DNA from 2 places in the Sphaerothrix gracilis Ecp01 genome. Region 1 is predicted to be linked to the other one. Evidence: predicted binding sites of a transcription regulator. Region 1 holds the regulator's gene; the other holds the start of a gene.
What was found. The regulator HrcA, encoded in region 1, represses chaperone genes, less so after heat shock. The targets are predictions, from matches to a motif close to TTAGCACTCNNNANTNNNGAGTGCTAA.
Positions count from the first base shown of each region.

Region 2: groL (chaperonin GroEL) is a predicted target of HrcA. The motif match lies at 1,468-1,494, and genes of this name have one in related genera.

Region 1 covers NZ_JASATW010000004.1:138,885-141,975, forward strand. The annotation lists gene QJQ48_RS05655 (LysR family transcriptional regulator) at 1-62, opposite strand, end outside; gene hrcA (heat-inducible transcriptional repressor HrcA) at 647-1,735, shown strand; gene QJQ48_RS05665 (DUF7219 family protein) at 1,758-2,006, opposite strand; gene QJQ48_RS05670 (PH domain-containing protein) at 2,179-2,598, shown strand; gene QJQ48_RS05675 (EAL domain-containing protein) at 3,091-3,091, shown strand, end outside.
Region 2 covers NZ_JASATW010000015.1:35,103-38,193, forward strand. The annotation lists gene QJQ48_RS17110 (URC4/urg3 family protein) at 1-1,063, opposite strand, end outside; gene groL (chaperonin GroEL) at 1,527-3,091, shown strand, end outside.

The sequences.
Region 1 (3,091 bases):
CCTTCAGCAGCAATTGCCTTGAGAATACGGAGTTGATCGAGGGTAAAGGGAAGGTCAGACATAATTGCTTAACCTGAAGTTAAAAAAGCTCGAAGGTGAGTAAAAGCGTAAGCTGTAGCGAAACAAGTAAACTGCGCAGCCCCTGAACGTTGCAGATAGGCAATCGAAAACCAATAGAAAATACTGAGGGATCCAGTGATAACTCTGTAGTCCTTAGATTACTTGTTATCCGGGCTGGCTGAAACCAACCAGGATCAAAACCTGTAGGTTCTAAGCAACATCAGAATGTTTGGGACTTTCTGAATTTACCAGGAATTGTGAGTGTTGCCCTAATAGACGCGATCGCGTGCTTGCCTGACTGACGTTGCTCAAACGCCAAACCATCGGCCATTGCCTACTCGCTCATGAGCCGTTAGCCCATCTAGGTCATCGAGGGCCGCTAGCTTTGGCATGAGGCAAAACTTTATCAGCTCATCGGCTATAGTTTTAAGCCTGACCCTGGTTAAATCAACATTTTTGCCGAATCTGATGCCTGCATTGTTTAAGTGTTACGAACTGTACGGCAAAGCTGTGCTGCGAACAGATAGATTTTGGGCATCTGATAAAGTAGTCAGAATAGAAAAAGGGCTTGCTTTAGTATGTTCCTATGCCAATTAAGCTAAAACTCAATACTCGGCAGCAGCAGATATTGTGGGCAACCATTCGTCGTTACGTAGAAACGGCAGAGCCAGTCGGTTCTAAGTCGCTAGCCAAAGAATATGACCTCAAGGTCAGCTCGGCTACGATCCGTAACGCGATGGGTTTTTTGGAAAAGTCAGGTTTGCTTTATCAGCCCCACACTTCAGCAGGGCGCATTCCTTCTGACTCTGGCTATCGCATTTACGTAGATGAGCTAATTCAGCCCTCTGGAAAAATTGGCCGACAGGTAGACCGGCTACTGCGCAGTCAGCTTGACTGGGAAGGCTGGAGCCTTGAGGCTCTCCTACACGGCGCCGCGCAGATTTTATCAACTCTGAGCGGCTATGTCACCTTAATCACGCTGCCCAACACCCATCAGGCCGTCCTCCGTCACCTACAGCTCGTGCAGGTGAGTCCTGGGCAAGGACTACTCATAGTCATGCTAGATTGCTATGGCCCCCAGTCTATCTTGATCCAGCTCCCCCATAGACTGGACGAAGCGGCTGCCCAATCGGAGCAGCTAGACCGGGAACTACAGCTTTTATCTAATTTTCTCAATACTCATCTCAAAGGGCGGACTCTAAGCGAAGTGACGCTACTGGACTGGAGCGAGCTAGACCAGAAATTTCAGCGCTATGCTAAAACGCTGAGACAGGCGGTCACTAATCTTTCTCGCCGGAGTCAAGCCCCTGCTTCCACCCAAATGATGGTCAGCGGCCTGGCTGAAGTACTGCGACAGCCAGAGTTCTCTGAGTCTCATCAGGTACAGGCAATCGTGCAGCTGCTAGAGGAAGAGCAAAAGCAGATTTGGCCGCTCATCTTCGAGGCAGAAGATACGCTGGGCACAGACTCTGGCGTCCGCATTTGGATTGGTTCCGAGAATCCTATTGAACCAATGCAAAGCTGTGCCTTAGTCACCGCTATGTATCGCCGTGACTCAGTTCCCGTAGGCAGCGTCGGCATTTTGGGTCCTACGCGAATGCTGTATGAAAATGCGATCGCGGTTGTAGAAGCGGCAGCGGATTATCTCTCTAAAGCTATCAGCCAGCCAGCTTGAGAACTCCATCTCAGGCATAGATTCAGGAGTTTTCAGAGTGAAAGGGATGCTCCCCCAGCTTTAAGCCTTGCTTAGAAGCCTCTAAAGTTTGCCAGAGTTCATAGATAGCCTCGTAGGCTGCCTGGGACTTAAGTTTGCCGCTGGTTTCTAAATTGCAAATATGGTTTACGCGCTGGGCAAATTCTTGCAAATTGGCGTTGAAGGCTAGATTCTCTGGCTGCACGTCACCCCGGTAGGCGGAGCGAGGATTGATAAAGTCGTCAGCACTCATCTGACAAAGTCTCCATAGTTTAGACTGCCTTAACCATAGCGGAATGGCCTATAGCCGACGCTTCCATCTGTCTATGGGTTCTTGAGAAAGTTTAAGAACTTGATGAAATCTCTGAAATGGTCAGTGGGCAAGTCGTAGGAGTTGCTATGAGATTTATAGTGGGTATTTGGTGATGACTTATCTCCGCGAAATTCATCCTTCCCCTTTGAGAAGCTATCCTATTTTCTACGGCGCTCTGATTTTTCTGATGCTTATCGGGTTTAATCAAAAGCTGCCATTTCCGCTAGCAAAGATGAGCGCAGCAGCTCTAGTAAGCTGGCATTTATACTGCTCTACTACCACCTTAGTTCTAAATGATGACCATCTAATCTACAAAAGAGGCGTTTTCTCTCATAAAGAGACAACCGTTGACTATTTAGACATTATGGACATTGATGTTGAGCAGAACTTAGTTCAGCGTTTTTTAGATACGGGAACGCTTAAAGTTGCCAACTCGGGCACAGGCAGCTTTGAGATCAAGATAAAAAATGTGCCAAGACCTTATTTGATTTGTGATGAAATTCATCAGCTAAAGCAGCACCCTGCTTACTAAAAACTAGACAGTTGCAAGAGCTAAAAACTCCGAAAAAGCTACTTGCGCTCCTAACAATAAGCTTCAGACTTTGCCTTTATCTACGCTTGGATGTCAGCTAGAATTTAGCACTTGCCAAGCTGAGTTTTCTCGGTAGATCTGCAACCGTGGCACTCGTCACCGCAATGAGGTAGGCTGCGTGAGCCGTTGAGTTCAGTCTTGCCTGTATTGTTCAAGAACTTCCTACGCGTTATGGCGTAGGAAGTTTGCGTCTTAGCAGAAATTTGAGAGATTCTCTGCCCCTGGCAAATCTAAAAAAGTTCTTTAGTTCCCCGAAAAAACACGGTTTTATATTCCGTAACATCAAGGTAAAAATAAGATTTTTCTGTCTGGCAATAGTTTATATGGCTCTATTGTCGGCGGCGGTATTATAGCGAATAGATATTAGAAGCAGATTGATTCTAGCTGCGAGTGGCGGCGCGAACTCCTTTTATTTATGCATCTCCAACGGATA
Region 2 (3,091 bases), on a different contig from region 1:
TCTGCTGGGCAATTTTGTCTAAGGCAATCACCGTCAGCGCCCGCCACTCCACAATGACCGGGGATCCTGGCAGATGGCGAGCGCCTGTCACTTCCAAATGCTTTGGCTCTAGCAGTCCCATGTCTATGCAGAGGCCACCGTTACGATACTCGGCCAGTCCGGTCAGTTCATCTAGCCCCACAATTTCTAGTCCAGCCCCTTGCAAAGGCTCCAGTAGCGAATAGGTGAGCCACTGCGACAGCTTGTGAAACGGCACAAGGCGATCGCCCGCTTCGGTACCGCTCAGCGCTGGATGGGGCCACACATCGCCCAGGTTTACTCCCTCCCATTCAATCCGCCCTGGCCAAATATCGCCCAATCCCTGCAGCACCAATGTCAGAACCTGAGCCGCCGAGACAGGCTGGGGCTGGGCTTGCAGGTAGTCTACTAGGTGTCCCGGACGCGGCAGTTCTGAGCCGAAAAACTCAGGATGATTGAGTAAAGCCTGTCCCAACCGCTGTAGCAAATGCAGCCGCCCCTCTAATCCCACCAGCGGATTGTCTTCTGCGTGCTGAAATCCTGCTGCTAGCTGCTCTAAGGTAATCTTTGCCAACCCCGCCGCATCGACCTGCCAAGGCCGCTCGACCTGGCTAGAAAAAAGTCCCTGCTTAAATAGATTGAGACTAGCGATCGCCAGCCCCTCTGAGCGCCTAAATATTTCCCCTGTTTCAGGTTCTACATACTGCCAGCGATCGCCCGCTCCCGCATCTAGCAGCACGCTCACCACTGCCAGATCGCACTGCATTCTGGCAATCTCTGTGGCAGTAGCCCCGGTCATGCGCTCAGCTAAGCTGTCCGCCCGCGATCGCCCCGCCACCTCGAAATGCCGCCAGCGGGAATGAAACGGCACGTCCAGATTAGGATACTGCTGCCGCATCACCTCCAGGACAAAAGCCGCCGTTGGCTCTAGCTGCTCTAGCCGGACGCGAAAGTGATCAAGCTGGTCATCGTAGGCGAGATCGAAGAGATAGCCACAGCGATCGCGAATAGCCTGAGGGGTCTGGAGATAGAGAGGGGAAGACACAAGGATTAAGGGAAGATGGGGAGTTGTGGGATGGAGAGTATGGGGCTGAGCAGTGATCAGGGTAGCTAGAGTGGCTACGATTTGACCCTTAGTTTTTTAGTTTTGCAGACGTATCATATCTTGTGCGAGTCCTCGGCAAGTAGGGCTGCTTATTGATGAGACGCATTTCGACTCCGCTCAATGCTCGATTCGTAGCTAGGCAGAGGGTTGAGCGAAGTCGTTCACGAAGTGTCTCTCGAAGGGAGAAAACCCGGCAACCTAAGCTGGACTTGAATTTTGCCCTCCTTAAATACACGACAGGCAACTCTACTCCCCATTGTTCAACAACACATCTCCCCCTACTCCCCCAAGGATCGGTTATCGCGACTTAAACCGCCCCCGCTTTGGAAGCTAATCTAACGAAGTTAGCACTCAACGTTGTAGAGTGCTAATGTTTTAGACGGCAGAGCTATGAAGGCTGGATATGGCAAAGTTTGTAGTATTTGATGAGGCATCGCGGCAGGCGCTGGAACGCGGCGTGAATGCTTTGGCTGATGCGGTAAAAATCACCTTAGGCCCCAGAGGGCGCAACGTTGTTTTAGAGAAAAAGTTTGGAGCCCCTCAGATTGTCAACGATGGGATCACCATTGCTAAAGAGATCGAGCTAGAAGATCCTTTAGAAAATACGGGTGCCCGTCTGATTCAAGAGGTGGCCTCTAAGACCAAGGACATTGCGGGAGACGGCACCACAACGGCGACCGTTCTGGCTCAGGCAATGATTCGGGAAGGTCTCAAGAACGTGGCGGCAGGCAGCAACCCTGTCAGCCTCCGACGCGGTATCGAAAAAGCAGTCAACCACCTGGTAAAGGAAATCCAGGCCGTTGCCAAGCCCGTTGAAGGCAACGCGATCGAGCAGGTAGCGACAGTCTCTGCCGGTAGCGATGAAGAAGTGGGCCAGATGATTTCCCAGGCAATGGATAAGGTCACCCGCGACGGCGTGATCACGGTTGAAGAGTCCAAATCTCTCAACACCGAACTGGAAGTGGTCGAGGGAATGCAGATCGATCGTGGCTACATTTCGCCCTATTTCGTCACCGATCAGGAGCGGATGGTCGTTGAGCTAGAAAACGCCCGCATTCTGATTACCGATAAAAAAATCGGTTCCATCCAGGACTTAGTCCCTGTGCTAGAGCGCATTGCCCGCGAAGGTCAGCCCCTGCTGATTATTGCCGAGGATGTGGAAGGGGAAGCCCTGGCAACTCTAGTGGTGAACAAGGCGCGCGGCGTTCTCAATGGCGCTGCAATCAAGGCACCCGGCTTTGGCGATCGCCGCAAGGCACTGCTGCAAGACATTGCTGTTCTCACGGGCGGTCAGGTCATTGCGGAGGAAGTGGGCCTTAACTTGGAAATGGCGACGCTAGAGATGCTCGGTGTCGCTCGTAAAATCACCATCACCAAGGATTCCACCACGATCGTTTCTGAAAGCGGCACCAAGGCCGATATTGAAAAGCGCATTGCTCAGATTCGCCGTGAGCTAGATCGGACAGACTCTGACTATGACAAGGAAAAGCTATCCGAACGCTTAGCTAAGCTAGCAGGCGGCGTGGCCGTTATCAAAGTAGGTGCAGCCACCGAAACTGAACTCAAAGACCGCAAGCTGCGGATTGAAGACGCTCTCAGCGCCACCAAGGCGGCTGTAGAAGAAGGCGTCGTTCCGGGGGGTGGCACAACGCTGATCCACCTAGCAAAGAAACTGCAGCCGCTCAAAGACAGTTTGAGCGCTGAGGAGCAGGTTGGTGTCGATATTGTGATGAAGGCGCTAGAGGCCCCCCTGCGGCAGATTGCTGACAACTCTGGAGCAGAGGGTTCAGTGATCGTTGAGAAAGTGCGCGAGGCTGAATTTAACTTTGGCTACAACGCGCTCACGAGTACGCTAGAGAACCTGGCAGAAAGCGGCATTCTAGACCCAGCTAAGGTGGTACGCTCAGCCCTGCAGGACGCGGCTTCTGTAGCGGGCATGGTACTCACCACTGAGGTACTTGTAGTTGA